DNA from 2 places in the Microbacterium sp. CCNWLW41 genome. Region 1 is predicted to be linked to the other one. Evidence: riboswitches for the same ligand, from Rfam matches in the RefSeq annotation. Region 1 holds a riboswitch; the other holds the start of a gene.
What was found. A riboswitch is a leader RNA that binds a small molecule or an ion and turns the genes downstream of it on or off. The one in region 1 is predicted to bind glycine.

Region 1 (7,765 bases):
AACGCGGCGCGCTCCGCGGGGTCGGCGGAGTGGATGCCCGTTGCGTCGAGGAGCACGGGCCGGCCGTCCTGCTCCTCCATCCGCCGCGCGATCGCCCGGGCGACGACGTCCCGGGGTGCGAGCTCGCCGTCGGGGTGGGCGTCGAACGCGAAGCGGCGGCCACGCTCGTCGACGAGCGTCGCGCCCTCGCCGCGGACCGCCTCCGACACGAGGAACGAATCGCCGACCGCGAGCACCGTCGGGTGGAACTGGAAGAACTCGAGGTCTGCGACGGCCGCGCCGGCCCGGACAGCAGCGGCGATGCCGTCGCCCGTCGCCACCTCGGGGTTCGTCGAGTGCGCGTAGAGCTCGCCGGCGCCGCCCGTCGCCAGCACCACCGCATCGCCCGCAAGCGCCTCGCGGCGGCCGGGTGAGGAATCCGTCTCGCCGACCAGCAGCTCCACGCCCGTTGCCCGGGTCCCATCGGTCAGCAGGTCGACGAGGAACGCGTGTTCGATGACGGTCACGGCGCTCGACCGCAGGCGGGCGACCAGCGCCCGCTCGATGGCCGTGCCGGTGGCGTCGCCGCCGGCGTGGAGGATGCGCGGATAGGAGTGCGCCGCTTCGAGACCCTTCACGAATCCGCCGCTGCCGTCGCGGTCGAACGCGACCCCCAGGTCGATCAGCTCGCGGATGCGGTCAGGGCCCTCGTCGACGAGCACCCGGACGGCGTCGGGGTCGCTGAGGCCCGCTCCGGCGACGAGGGTGTCGTGCAGGTGGTCGTCGGCGCGGTCGTCGTCGAACATGACGCCCGCGATCCCGCCCTGGGCGTACCGGGTGTTGGCGTGCTCGAGGACGTCCTTGGTCACCAGCGTGACGCGGCATCCGTGCTCCACCGCGTGCAGGGCGGTAAGGAGGCCCGCGATGCCCGACCCGACGATGACCGCGTGCGGAGCGCGGTCCGGCTGCGGAGTCATGATGCGTGCTCCCATGCGGCGGCGGGGGCGGCGGGCGGCTTGGCGGCGAGCATGCGCTCCAGCGCCAGTCGTGCCGGATCGGCGACGTCCTGCGGCACCGTGATGCGGTTGCGCACCTCGCCGGCCACGAGACCCTCGAGCACCCAGGCGAGGTAGCCCGGGTGGATGCGGTACATCGTCGAGCACGGGCACACGACGGGGTCGAGGCAGAAGATGTCGTGCTGCGGGTGCTGGGCGGCCAGTCGCTGCACGAGGTTCACCTCGGTGCCGATCGCGAAGGTGGCAGGCTCGGTCGCGGCCTCGATCGCCTTGCGGATGTAGTCGGTCGAACCGGCCTCGTCCGCGGCATCCACGACCTCCATGGGGCACTCCGGGTGCACGATGACCCGCACGCCCGGGTGCTCCGCGCGCGCCTTCTCGATCTGGTCGACCGAGAAGCGGCGGTGCACCGAGCAGAAGCCGTGCCACAGGATCACGCGCGCATCGGCGAGCTGGTCGGCGGATGCCCCGCCCAGCGGCTTGCGCGGATTCCACATGGGCATCTGCTCGAGCGGCACTCCCATCGCCTTCGCCGTGTTGCGGCCGAGGTGCTGGTCGGGGAAGAAGAGGACGCGGCGGCCGCGCGCGAAGGCCCACTCGAGCACCGTCCGCGCGTTCGAGGACGTGCACACGATGCCGCCGTGGCGACCGACGAAGCCCTTGATGGCGGCCGAGGAGTTCATGTAGGTCACGGGGACGACGGGGACGAGGCCCTCCTCGTCGACGGCGTCGAGCTCGCCGTAGACGTCGGCGAGCTGCTCCCAGCACTCCTCGACCTGGTCGATGTCGGCCATGTCGGCCATCGAGCAGCCCGCGGCGAGGTTGGGCAGGATGACCGCCTGCTCGGGCCGCGACAGCAGGTCGGCGGTCTCCGCCATGAAGTGCACGCCGCAGAACACGATCGCCTCGGCGTCCGGGTGCTCGAGCGCCGCGTTGGCGAGCTGGAACGAGTCGCCCACGTAGTCCGCGTGCACGACGACCTCCTCGCGCTGGTAGAAGTGGCCCAGCACGACGACGCGCTCGCCGAGGGTCGCCTTGGCGGCGCGGATGCGCGCGTCGAGCTCTTCCTCGGAGGCCTCGCGATACTCCCGCGGCAGCTCGCCCTGGCGGGGGGCGCCGGTCGGGATCACGTCGCCCATCGACGATCCGGGCCCGTACCCCGGGCGGGCGTCGAAGTCCCACGGACCGGCGGCGAGGTCGGTGTTGCAGGTCTCGCCGGTCTGCGCACCGGCGACGATCGCCTGGATCGCGTGATCGACGGACGCGTCGAGGTCTGGCCGAGGCTGCAGAGCGATGTTGATGGCGGACATGATGGGCTCTCTCGTTCGGGTGCGGGTCAGTCTCGGGCGCCGAGCGGGCCGCGGTCGGCCAGTTCGACGTCCTGGTTGTACCGGTACAGCCGGGCCGGGCGGTGGCTGCCGGTGCGGAACCGGTCGGTGGGGATGAGGGTGCCGGAGTTCTCGACCTGGCGGCGGAAGTTCGCCGGATCGAGGCGCCGGCCGAGGACCACCTCGTACACCTCGCGCAGCTCGGCGAGCGTGAACTCGTCGGCGAGGAGGCCGTGGGCGATGCGGCTGTAGCCGACCTTGTTGCGCAGGCGCCACAGGGCGTAGTCGACGATCTCGTTGTGGTCGAACGCGAGTCGCGGGAGCCGCGTGGCATCGAACCACTCGACGTTCTCGACCGTGCCGTCGGCGATCTCGTCCGCCCGCAGCAGCGCCCAGTACACGATCGAGACGACCCTGGTGGGGGAGCGGTCGACCGCGCCGAACGCGTACAGCTGCTCGAGGTAGCTCGGCGCCAGCCCCGTCGTCTCGGCGAGCGTGCGCGACGCCGCGGCATCAAGGCCCTCCGCCGCATCCAGCCAGCCGCCGGGGAGCGCCCACTGGCCCTCGTGCGGGTCGCGGGTGCGCCGCACCAGCGGGAGCACCACCTGGACGCCGTCGCTGCCGGGAAGGCGGCGCAGCGTGAAGATCACCGTCGAGACCGCGACGCGGATCGCGTCGGCCGGGACGGGGTCGGGTGCTGTTCTTGTCATCATGACTCTAACTCTCCATCCACGATCATAGTGTCAGAGTGACCAGAAGCGAAACCCCTGGGGTAACACGCGCCGGAGCCCGGGTGTCGCGGTGCCCTCACAGGCTCGATGCGTAGCCTGGCGGGAGCAGTCCGGCCGTGCGGAAGGGGTGGCGATGATCGTCGTCGACGTGATCGTCGTCCTCGTCCTGCTGGCCGCTCTCGTGAGCGGTGCGCAGCGGGGCTTCTTCGCGAGCATCGGCACCCTCGCCGGCCTCGCCGCCGGCGCACTGGCCGCGTTCTGGCTGACACCCCTGGTGGGCACCTGGGTCCCGTCGCCGGTGTGGCGCGGCCCCGCCGTGCTCCTCACGGCGGTCGGCCTCGTGTTCGTGGGGGCGGCGCTGGGCTCCGCCATCGGCTCGGCGCTGCGCTCGGGCGCCGACCGGCTGAAGCTCCGCGGCGTCGAGCGCTTCCTCGGTGGCGTCGCCTCGGTGTTCGCCGCCGTCCTCGCGCTCGCCCTCGTGGCTCCTGCGGTCGCCGTCGCCGGCATCCCGGGGGTCTCGTCGGCCGTCGCGTCCTCGAGCATCCTGCGGGGCATCGAGGCCGCCACGCCCGACCCGGTCGCGGCGGCCCTCGCGGAGCTGCGCGGCGCCGTCCTCGACGACGGGCTGCCCGGCCTCGGCCAGCTCCTCGGGCCGGTCACCGTCGAGCCGGCACCGCCGGTCGCCCTGGACGATCCGGAGCTGCAGCGCGCCGCGGCATCCGTCGCCCGCATCACCGGCAACGCGTACGCCTGCGGACGCGGATCGGCCGGGACCGGATTCGTCGTCGCCGCCGACCGCGTCGTCACCAACGCGCACGTCGTGGCGGGCGTCGACACGCCCATCGTCGAGCTCCCGGGCGTCGCCGCGCGCGAGGGACGCGTCGTGTACTTCGATCCCGTGGACGACATCGCCGTGATCGCCGTCGACGAGCTCGGCGCCACCGCCCTGCCGTTCGCTCCCACGCTCGCCGCCGGCGACGCGGCCGTCGTGCAGGGCTACCCCTTCGGCGGCCCGTTCGCCATGGTGCCGGCGGCGGTGCAGTCGGTGGGCACCGCCACGGTCCCCGACGTGTACGACGAGTCGTGGAACCCCCGCGAGATCTATGCGCTGCAGTCCGTGGTGCGGCCGGGCAACTCGGGCGGTCCGGTGCTGACCGCCGACGGTGCCGTCGCGGGCGTCGTCTTCGCGCGGGCGGAGAACGACGAGGACCTCGGCTACGCCATGACGATGGCCGAGCTCACCCCGGTCGCCGCCCAGGCGCCGTCGCTGTCGGACCCGGTCTCGTCGGGGTCCTGCGTGGGCTGAACCGGCGGCGGCGGCGGACGGAATCGCCGAAACCGCGTGGATCGGGTCGCCGACCGGTATGCTGGCCCCGCAAGTCAACAACGGCCCATGACCCGGGCGGGAGAGCCTCGGCAGCGCGATCGCCGGGCACCGAAGGAGCAAGCCTCCCCGCCAATCTCTCAGGTACGCGTACCGTTCGGGCAGGCCGACTCTGGAAAGCGATTCAAGCGACGCGACGCGTCGCCCGGGATCCGCCGACGGTGAAAGCAGGATGCCTCGCATCCGGCGAAGCTCTCAGGCCCATGACAGAGGGGGAGTTCACAGGCGTCGACAGGCGCCTGCCCGCCCACGACCGGGAGAACTCATGACCGAACCGAGCGACGCTCCGCCCCGCACCACCGTCCTGCATGCGCGCCACGAGGCGCTCGGCGCCTCCTTCACCGACTTCGGCGGCTGGCTGATGCCGGTGCGCTACACCTCGGACCTCGCCGAGCACCACGCGGTCCGCACCGCCGCGGGCCTGTTCGACATCTCGCACATGGCCGAGTTCCTCGTCACCGGTCGCGACGCCGCCGCATTCCTGGACTACGCGGTGGCGGGCGCGATCTCGCCGATGCGGGTCGGGAAGGCGAAGTACTCGCTCGTGCTGTCCGAGGACGGCGGCATCGTCGACGACGTCATCGTCTACCGCATCGCGGACGACCGCTTCCTGGTGATCGCGAACGCCGGGAACCGGGATGCCGTGGCCGCCGCGTTCGCCGAGCGCGCGCGCCGCGCGCCCGTGGCAGCGTCCTTCGCCGCAGATCCTCCCGCCGGCGCGGGCACCGAGGCGTTCCTCCACCTCGAGGGCGTGAGCGGCGTCGCGACCGTCGCGGACATCACCGACGAGGTCGCGCTCATCGCGGTGCAGGGCCCCATCGCGCGCGCTGTGCTGGAGGCCGCCCCGCTGGAGGGCACCGACCCGTCGCTCGAGGACCTCGGATACTACGCATGGTCCTCGTCGCGGTTCCACGGCGAGCACGTCTTCATCGGCCGCACCGGGTACACGGGCGAGGACGGCTTCGAGCTGCTCGTTCCGAACCGTGCGGCCGGTGCCCTCTGGGATGCGCTGCTCGCGGCCGGCGAACCGCTCGGCCTGGTGCCGGCGGGCCTCGCCGCACGGGACACCCTGCGTCTGGAGGCCGGCATGCCGCTCTACGGCCATGAGCTCTCGCTCGACGTCCTGCCCGCCCAGGCCGGACTGGGCCGCGTCGCGCCGCTGAAGACGAAGGACGCCGACTTCGTCGGACGTGCCGCACTGGAGGCCGGCGCCGCCGCCGACGCCCCGGTGCTCGTCGGCCTCGTCGCGGAGGGGCGTCGCGCCGGCCGCGCCGGGTACGCCGTCTTCGACAGCCCCGACGCCGACACGCCGGTGGGCGAGATCACCAGCGGCGCGCTCAGCCCGACCCTGGGGCATCCGATCGCCATGGCCTTCGTCCCGCCCGCGGCGAGCGCGCCCGCGACCGAGCTCTACATCGACGTGCGGGGGACGCGCATCCCCGCGACCGTGACCGCCCTGCCCTTCTATCGGAGGAACACATGACCGACCTCACCGCCCTCAAGTACACCGCCGAGCACGAGTGGGTCGCCCTCGACGGCGATGTGGCCACCGTCGGCATCACCTCATACGCCGCCGACAAGCTCGGCGACGTCGTGTTCGTGGAGCTGCCCGCCGTGGGGAGCGCCGTCACGGCCGCCACCGTCGTGGGCGAGATCGAGTCGACGAAGTCGGTGGGCGAGCTGTACGCGCCGCTGACGGGCGAGGTCGTCGCGGTCAACGACGCCGTGGTGGACGACCCCGGTCTCGTCAACGCCGACCCGTTCGGCGCCGGGTGGCTCGTGAAGATCACGGTCGACCCCGCCGCGGTGGCGGGCCTCCTGGACCGCGACGCGTACATCTCGCTGACCGGGGGCGCCGAATGACGGGTCTGTTCGCCGACCGTCACATCGGGACGGATGCCGCGGCCCAGCGGCTCATGCTGGACGCGCTCGGCTACGACAGCGTCGACGCGCTCGTGGCGGCGGCGGTGCCGGCATCCATCCACGCCACGCCGCGGTCCACGAGCGACATCCCGCCCGCTGCGACGGAGGCGCAGGCGCTCGCCGAGCTGCGCGCGCTGGCGTCGCAGAACCGCACCGCGCGCCCGATGATCGGACTCGGCTACGCCGACACGCTCACCCCGTCGGTCATCGCGCGCAACGTGCTCGAGAACCCCTCGTGGTACACCGCCTACACGCCCTATCAGCCCGAGATCTCGCAGGGCCGGCTCGAGGCGCTGATCAACTTCCAGACGATGGTGACCGATCTCACTGGTCTCGCGACGGCGAACGCGTCGATGCTCGACGAGTCCACCGCGGTCGTCGAGGGCATGCTCGTCGCCCGGCGCGGCTCCAAGTCCGCCTCCGACGTTTTCGTGGTCGACGCCGACACGCTCCCGCAGACGAAGGCCCTGCTCGCCCACCGGGCGGCGGCCGTCGGCATCCGGCTCGTCGAGCTCGACCTCGCCCGCGGCGCGACGCTGCCCGACGAGCTCTTCGGCGTGCTGGTCCAGTACCCGGGCGCCTCGGGGAACGTCTGGGACCCCTCGGGCGTCGTCGATGCGGCGCACGTCGCGGGCGGTCTCGTCGTCGTCGCCGCGGACATCCTCGCGCTGACGCTGCTGCGCTCACCCGGATCGTTCGGTGCCGACGTGGCCGTCGGCACGACCCAGAGGTTCGGCGTGCCGCTCGGATTCGGCGGCCCGCACGCCGGCTACATGGCGGTGCGTCAGGGTCTGGAGCGGCAGCTGCCGGGACGCCTGGTCGGGGTGTCGCAGGATGCCGCCGGTCACGCCGCCTACCGCCTCGCGCTGCAGACGCGCGAGCAGCACATCCGGCGCGAGAAGGCCACGTCGAACATCTGCACCTCGCAGGTGCTGCTGGCGGTGATGGCCTCGATGTACGCGGTCTACCACGGTCCCGACGGCCTTCGCGCGATCGCGACCGACGTCGCGAAGAAGGCCGAGGCGCTCGGCGCGCGACTGCGCGAGTACGGGCTGTCGCTGCGGTCGGACTCGTTCTTCGACACCATCCGCGTCGCGACGCCCGGTGCGTCGCGACGCGTGATCGAGCGCGCGCGGGAGCGCGGGTATCAGCTCTTCTGGGCGGACGACGCGACGGTCGGCGTCTCGGTCGACGAGACCACGACCGAGGACGACCTGGCGGCCGTCGCGTGGGCGTTCGGCCTGCCGGAGGGGGAGTTCCTCGGTGCGGGCGCCCAGGGGGAGCGCGTGCTGCCGTTCACCGACGCCGAGCCGCTCGCGGGCGTGCCGGCGGAGCTCCGCCGCGTCGAGGAGTTCCTCACCCACCCGGTGTTCAACACCCACCGCTCCGAGACGGCCATGATGC
Region 2 (7,765 bases), on a different contig from region 1:
CTGCAGCGCGAGGCGGTAGGCCGGGTGGCCGTCCGCGTCCTGCGAGACCCCGACCAGACGGCCGGGCAGCTGGCGCTCCAGCCCCGACCGCACCGACATGTATCCCGCGTGCGGGCCGCCGAAGCCCATCGGCACGCCGAAGCGCTGGGTCGTGCCCACCGCGACGTCCGCGCCGAGCGAGCCGGGCGAGGCGATCAGGGTGAGCGCGAGCAGATCCGCACCGACCACGGCGAGACCGCCGGCGACATGCGCCGCATCGATCACACCCGACGGGTCCCAGACGCGTCCCGACGCCCCCGGGTACTGCACGAACAGGCCGAACAGCTCCTCCGGCAGCGTCTCGCCCCCGGCGAGGTCGCGCTCGACGAGCTCGATCCCCACCGCCTCGGCGCGCGTCGCAAGGAGGGCCTTGGTCTGCGGCAGGGCGTCCGCGTCCACCACGAACACGTTCGAGGTGGCCTTCGACGCCCGCCGGACCAGGAGCATGCCCTCGGCGACGGCCGTCGACTCGTCCAGCATCGACGAGTTCGCGGTGTCCAGGCCGGTGAGCTCAGAGACCATCGTCTGGAAGTTGATCAGCGCCTCCAGCCGCCCCTGCGAGATCTCGGGCTGGTACGGCGTGTACGCCGTGTACCAGGACGGGTTCTCCAGGACGTTGCGCTGGATGACGCTCGGGGTGATCGTGCCGTGGTAGCCGAGGCCGATCATGGCGCGGTTGACGACGTTCTGCGCGGCGAGTCCGCGCAGCTCCGCCAGGGCCTGCGCCTCGCTGGCGGCGGCCGGCAGCACGCTCTCGCGGCCCTCGTCGCGGATCGACGCGGGCACGGCGTCGCGCATGAGCGCGTCGACGGGACGCTCCTGCTCGGCGACGGCGATGCCGATCGCGGCGAGCATCTCGCGCTGCGCGGCGGCGGTGGTCCCGATGTGGCGGTCGGCGAACGCGGTCACCCTCAGCCCTCCGTGAGCGCCACGTAGGCGGCGCGGTCCATCAGCGCGTCGACGGCGCCGTCGGCGACCTCGAGCTTGAGCAGCCAGCCGCCCTCGAACGGCGCCGCGTTCACGAGGGACGGGTCGTCCACGACGGCCTCGTTCACGGCGACGACGGTGCCGGCCACCGGCGCGTAGAGCTCGCCGACGGACTTGGTGGACTCGATCTCGCCCACGACGCTTCCGGCGGTGATCTCGGTGCCCACGGCGGGCAGCTCCACGAAGACGACGTCACCGAGCTTGTCGGCGGCGTAGTCGGTGATCCCGACCGTCGCGGTGGTGCCGTCAGCGGCGACCCACTCGTGCTCTTCGCTGTAACGCAGGGTGTTCAGATCGGTCATTTCTTCCTCCGGTAGAAAGGCAGGGCGGTGACGTTCGCGGGGATCCTCGTCCCGCGCACGTCGAGGAACAGGGGGGTCTCCCCCGCGGCGAGCGCGGGATCGACGTAGGCCATGGCGATGGGATGCCCGAGCGTGGGGCTCAGGGCGCCGCTGGTGATCTCTCCGACGACGGCGCCGTCCTCGGTGACGACCGGGTAGCCGGCGCGCCCGGCCCGGCGTCCCTCGGCGGACAGGCCGACGAGTACCCGGGCGTCCTCGGCGGGCACGACAGCGTCCTTGCCGATGAAGCGGTCCTTGTCGGTGACGACGACGCGCCCGAGGCCCGCCTGGGCCGGCTTGGTATCGCGCGTGAGCTCGTGGCCGTACAGCGGCATGCCCGCCTCCAGACGGAGGGTGTCGCGGGCGGCGAGACCGGCGGGGACGATGCCGTGCCCGTCGCCCGCAGCGAGGACCGCGTCCCAGAGCGCCGCCGCGGCGGCCGCCGGGACGAGCAGCTCGAAGCCGTCCTCGCCGGTGTAGCCGGTCCGCGCGAGCAGGAGCGGCTCACCCCGGAACGTGGCGTCCGCCCAGGCGTAGTACCGCTGCTCGGCCCAGGGCACGCTGACGTCGTCGATCCCGTCGACCGCCGAGACGATCGCCTCGGCGGCGGGGCCCTGCACGGCGATCAGCGCGTAGTCGTCGGACACGTCGGCCACCGTCACGTCGAACGGCGCGGAACGCGTGCTCAGCGCCGCGCTCACGGCCTCCCGGTTGCCGGCGTTGGAGATGATGAGGAAACGCTCCTCGGCCAGGCGGTAGACGATCACGTCGTCGATGATCCCGCCGTCCTCGGCGAGCAGCAGCGAGTACTTGGCCTTGCCGACGGGCAGCGCCGACAGCCGGCCCGCCAGCGCGTAGTCGAGGTACTCGCCGGAGCGCGCTCCGTCGACGGTGAACTCCGCCATGTGCGAGATGTCGAACACCCCGGCGGCCTCGCGGACCGCGTGGTGCTCGGCGAGGTCCGAGGTGTACCGCACCGGCATCTGCCAGCCGCCGAAGTCGGTGAAGGACGCTCCCAGCGCCTCATGGCGCTCGCGGAGCGGGGTGTAGCGGGCGTCGGTCATGGAGTTCTCCCCGTGGGTCGGAAGGGCACCCGCGGCACGGGCATCCGAGAACTCCCCCTCTGTCATGGGCCTGAGAGCTTCGCCCGTGAGGGGGCTTTCACCGTCGGCGGAGATCGCAGCGTGCGATCTCGCTTTCCAGAGTGGCCGGATGCCTGCGGTGGGGGTACCTGAGAGATTGGCGGGGAGGCTTGCTCCTTCGGTGCCCGGCTGCGTGCACCGGGCTCTCCCGCACGCATCGTACGGCCGTCTTCACTTGTCGTGGCTCACTCTACCGTGACGGGCGCGCCGCCGGCGTCGCCACGCAGCCGGGACCGCGCGGGGGCCGGCGGCCGGGGCGGGGCGACCAGGGTGACGAGGACCACCGAGATGATCATCAGGAGGAACCAGCTCGAGATCTTGGACGCCGACACGAGCTGCCATCCCTGCACCTGGTCCGGATAGAGCCAGGCGCCGGTGAGCGTGCCGATGTTCTCGGCGATCCAGATGAACAGCGCCACGCCGACGAACGGCAGCAGCAGCGGGATCCGCAGCGTGGCGCGCCACACCCGCGCGTGCATGACCGTGGGCAGCCACAGCGCGACCACCGCCGCGGTCAGCACCCACCGGGCGTCCCACATCCAGTGGTGGGTGAAGAAGTTCGCGTAGATCAGCCCGGCCACGACCACCGTGGCCCACAGCGGCGGATACCGGGTGAAGGTCAGGTCGAAGAGCCGGTGCACCCGGACGAGATAGGAGCCCACGGCCGCGTACATGAAGCCGCTGAACAGCGGCACCGCGCCCAGGCGCAGCACGCCCTCGGCCTCATAGGCCCAGGAGCCCACGTCCGTCTTGAAGAGCTCCATGACCGTGCCCGTGACGTGGAACAGCATGATCACCCACAGCTCCCTGCCGGACTCCAGGCGGGTCGTGATCATCACCACCTGGATGAGCACCGCGACGATCGTCAGCAGATCGTTCCGGCTGAGCGCGAGATCGGCGGGATACAGCGTGCGCACGACCACGATCGCCAGGAGCAGGACCGCGCCGAACACGCACGCCCACGCCTGCTTCGCGACGAACACGGCGGCCTCCACGAGGAACCCGGGCACACCGCGCGAGGGCGCACGGAGAAGGAGACGACGGGCGGCCGCGTCGATCCGCGCTTCGAGCCGAGTGGGCTGCTGCATGCGCTGACGCTAGCCGCCCGCGGCGCTCGGCGGCTGGGAAGGCGCCGCACGGACCGGGAGGTGCCCCGTCCGCGCGCGGCCGTGGGGGACCGCGCGCGGACGGAGGTCGTCAGGCGCCGGCGAGCTCGCGGCGCACCTCGTCGCGCAGGCGTCCGAGGTTCTCCGGCTCGGGCGCCGCATCCAGGAGCGTCCGCGTGTACTCGTGCTGCGGGTTCAGGATCACCTCGTCGCTGGGACCGCGCTCGACGACGTCGCCGTGGTAGAGCACCATGATCTCGTCGCTGAAGTGGCGGGCGGTGGCCAGGTCGTGCGTGATGTACAGGACGCCCAGGTCGTCCTCCCGCTGCAGGTCGGCGAGGAGGTTCAGGACCCCGAGCCGGATGGAGACGTCGAGCATCGAGACCGGCTCGTCGGCCACGATGAACCGCGCCCCGGGAGCCAGCGCCCGCGCGATCGCCACCCTCTGGCGCTGCCCGCCGGACAGCTCGTGCGGCCGGCGCTCCGCGAAGCTCTCCGCCGGGGACAGGCGCACGCGCTCGAGCAGCTGCAGGGCGCGCTCGCGCACCTGCGCGGCGCTCAGCTCCGGATGGTGGATGCGCAGCGGCCGTTCGAGGTGGTGGGCGATGGTGTGGAACGGGTTCAAGGACGCGAAGGGATCCTGGAAGACCATCTGCACCTCGGAGCGGTAGCGCGCGAGGTCGCGGCCGCGCGTGCCGGTCTCGCGCCCGTCGAGCAGGATGGCCCCCGAGGTCGGCGTCTCCAGCTTCATCAGCATCCGCGCGATGGTCGACTTGCCGGAGCCCGACTCGCCGACGAGCGCGATGGTCTTCCCGGCCTCGAGCGTGAACGACACGTCCTTCACCGCGTGGAGCTTCCGGGTCTTCAGCCCGGAGCGCAGGGTGAAGTCCTTGACGAGACGACGCGCCTCGAGGGTCGGGGTGGAGGGGGATGCGCTCATCGGGCCTGCTCCTGAGGGGTCTGGACGCCGGTGCGCACGAAGTCGCCCCGATCGCCGCGCAGGCTCGGGAAGCTCGAGAGCAGACGCCGGGTGTACTCGTGCTGCGGGTTCCGGTAGATCTCCTCCGCTGTGCCCTGCTCCACGATCCGCCCCTGCAGCATGACCGCGATGCGGTCGCTGATCTCGATGAGCATCGGCAGGTCGTGGGTGATGAAGATGACCGCGAACCCGAGCCGCTCGCGCAGGCGCATGATCTCGCGGATGATGCCGCGCTGGACGACCACGTCGAGCGCGGTGGTCGGCTCGTCCATGATCATGACCTGCGGGTCCAGCGCGAGCGCCATGGCGATCATCATGCGCTGGCGCATGCCGCCCGACAGCTCGTGCGGGAAGCTGGTCAGACGGGCGGGATCCACGCCGACGAGCTGCAGCAGCTCCTGGGCGCGAGCCGTCTTCTGCGCCGTGCTCATGCCGGGACGATGCGTGTCGAAGATGTCGAAGATCTGCGCCTTGACGCTGATGACGGGGTTGAGCGAGTTCATCGCTCCCTGGAACACCATCGAGATCTTGTCCCAGCGGAAGGCCCGCAGCCCCTCCGCCTCGAGTCCCACGACGTCGATGTCGTGGCCGTCCCGGTCGTGGAAGACGATCTCGCCGCCGGTCATCACGGCCGGCGGCTTCAGCAGCCGGTTCATCCCGTAGGCGAGGGTCGTCTTGCCGCAGCCGGACTCCCCCGCCAGGCCCAGGATCTCGCCCCGGTTCAGCGTCAGGGAGACGTCGCGCACCGCCTGCACAGGCGGGTCGACCTCGTACTCGATCGACACGTTGCGGGCGGTGAGGACCGCCTCGGTGGCGCCGCTCATGCGGTGACCCCCTTCGTCTTGGTGGCCTTGCGGGCGGAGCGGGCCGCCTGCGGGGCGTTGCGGAGCTTCGGGTTGATGATCTCGTCGATCGCGAAGTTGATCAGCGCGAGACCACAGCCCAGGAGCGCGATCATCACGCCCGGCGGGACGAACCACCACCACGCCCCGCGCCCGAGCGCCTGCCCGGACTGCGCGTCGTTGAGGATCGTGCCCCACGTGATCGAGTCGGTGGGGCCGAGGCCGAGGTACGACAGGCCCGCCTCGCCGAGGATCGCGAAGATGATCGCGAACAGGAACTGCGCGGTGAGCAGCGGCAGGAGGTTCGGCAGGATCTCGACGAGGATCACCCGGGCGCTCCTCTCCCCCGCCACCTTCGCCGCGGAGACGTAGTCGCGCGACCGCAGGGAGCGCGCCTGGAGCCGGAGCACGTAGGCGGCTCCCGCCCAGGACGTGATCCCGAGCACGAACGCGACGAGCTGCCAGCTCCGGGAGTTGAAGGAGGCCGCGATCACCATCACGAGCGGGAGCCCCGGGATCACCAGTGCGACGTTCGTGATGAGGGCGAGCACGTCCTCCCGCCAGCCCGCGAGGTAGCCGGCGAGAACGCCGAACAGGAGCGAAAGGACGATGGCGATGCCGCCGGCGACGAGCCCCACCAGGAGCGAGCCCTGGGCGCCGTGCGCGAGCTGGGCGAGCACGTCGTTGCCGAGCTTGGTCGTGCCGAGCCAGTGCTCGCCCGACGGCGGCTGGAGGGCCGCGTTGCCGGTCGCCCGCGGGTTCTGGGTGAGGAACGGGGCGAGCACCGCGAAGAGCACGATCCCGGCCACGAGGACCAGCCCGGTCACGAGCTTCGGCGAGCGCCGGGGCAGCATGGCCCGCAGGCCGCTGCGCGGGCGGCGCGCCGTCGCCAGCGCGACCGTGCTCGGCGGCTCGACGGACGGGGCCTCCTTGACGATGAGGTCCGGTGCGGTCTTCTCGGCGTTAGACATTCTGGCGAGCCCTCGGGTCGATGAACCCGTAGACCAGGTCCATGAAGAAGTTGGCGGCGAGCACGGTGACGGTGATCACGAGGAACAGCCCCTGCAGGAGCGCATAGTCGTTGTTGGTCACCGCCTGGAACATCAGCTTGCCGATGCCCGGATAGGTGAAGACCTGCTCCATGACGATGGAGCCGGCCACGACGAAGCCGAGGGTGATCGAGAACCCGGCGATGGAGGGGATCGCCGCGTTGCGCGCGGCGTACGTCATCAGGATCCGGCGCGGGCGCAGCCCCTTGGCCTCGGCGGTGGTGATGTAGTCCTCGGAGAGGATCTGGACCATCATGTTGCGCATCCCGAACAGCCAGCCGCCGACCGAGCTCAGCACGATCGTCACCGCCGGCAGGATCGCGTGCGACACCGCGTTGCCGAAGAACGCCCAGGTGGGCTCCGGCCCGTCGGGGAAGTCGAAGACGTCGTAGCCGCCGAAGATCGGGAACCAGCCCAAGCCCACGGCGAACACCGACACCATGATGAGCGCGAGCCAGAAGTACGGGATGGACTGCAGCACGGTCGTCGCCGGGATCAGGTTGTCGACCCAGGTGCCGCGCTTCCATCCGGCCCAGGCGCCGAGGACGACGCCGAGGATGAAGGAGATGACGGTGGCGGTGCCGACGAGGATCAGCGTCCACGGCAGCGCCTCGCCGATCAGGTCGGCGACGGGAGTGGGGTACTTCGTGACCGAGACCCCGAGATCCCCCTGGAACATCCGGCCCCAGTACCCGAGGTACTGATCCCACAGGGGCTGGTCGTCGGAGCCGAGAAGCAGCTTGATGTTGCGGATGGTCGTCTCGGAGACCTCGCCGCCCGCGCGCTGCATCTTGGCGATCATGATGTCGGCCGGGTTCCCCGGCATGAGCCGCGGGAGCAGGAAGTTGAGGGAGATCGCGGCCCACAACGTGAACGCGTAGAACCCGATCCTTCGTGCATAGAACTTCATGTCACTGTCACCTCAGACTTCCTGCTCCCACGGACTCACTCAGCTCACTTCGCCGGCTGCAGGTGCTGCAGGATGTACCCGGCGGCGATCGCGCCCCACGACGGCGGGAAGGCGTAGAGCTCCTCCTCGGTGGGCCAGCCGGTGTAGTCCTTCGTGTTGTAGAAGGTCTGCGTGGCGTTGATCACGAGCGGGATGTAGGGCAGGTCGCGCACGATCTCGCTCTGGATCGTGGTGTAGAGCTCCTTCTTCTTCGCCTCGTCGTTCGTGCTGATGGCGGCCTGGATGGCGGCGTCCACCGTCGGGTTGCTGTAGCGGCTGAAGTTCCAGCGGCCCGCGGGGACCTCCTCGCCCACCTTCGAGGTGGACTCCA

Region 2: it holds a riboswitch for glycine, as region 1 does, so the genes downstream of both, gcvT (glycine cleavage system aminomethyltransferase GcvT) here and V6R91_RS18530 (glycine cleavage system aminomethyltransferase GcvT) in region 1, are expected to answer to the same signal.

Annotation. Positions count from the first base shown of each region.
Region 1 covers NZ_JBAOJP010000005.1:21,632-29,396, reverse strand. The annotation lists gene nadB (L-aspartate oxidase) at 1-956, opposite strand, end outside; gene nadA (quinolinate synthase NadA) at 953-2,305, opposite strand; gene V6R91_RS18540 (NUDIX hydrolase) at 2,332-3,033, opposite strand; gene V6R91_RS18535 (MarP family serine protease) at 3,188-4,360, shown strand; glycine riboswitch at 4,448-4,544, shown strand; glycine riboswitch at 4,546-4,655, shown strand; gene V6R91_RS18530 (glycine cleavage system aminomethyltransferase GcvT) at 4,704-5,921, shown strand; gene gcvH (glycine cleavage system protein GcvH) at 5,918-6,301, shown strand; gene gcvP (aminomethyl-transferring glycine dehydrogenase) at 6,298-7,765, shown strand, end outside.
Region 2 covers NZ_JBAOJP010000003.1:613,368-621,132, reverse strand. The annotation lists gene gcvP (aminomethyl-transferring glycine dehydrogenase) at 1-894, opposite strand, end outside; gene gcvH (glycine cleavage system protein GcvH) at 951-1,328, opposite strand; gene gcvT (glycine cleavage system aminomethyltransferase GcvT) at 1,325-2,431, opposite strand; glycine riboswitch at 2,481-2,576, opposite strand; glycine riboswitch at 2,577-2,670, opposite strand; gene V6R91_RS14565 (DUF817 domain-containing protein) at 2,695-3,597, opposite strand; gene V6R91_RS14560 (ABC transporter ATP-binding protein) at 3,707-4,555, opposite strand; gene V6R91_RS14555 (ABC transporter ATP-binding protein) at 4,552-5,418, opposite strand; gene V6R91_RS14550 (ABC transporter permease) at 5,415-6,407, opposite strand; gene V6R91_RS14545 (ABC transporter permease) at 6,400-7,395, opposite strand; gene V6R91_RS14540 (ABC transporter substrate-binding protein) at 7,440-7,765, opposite strand, start outside.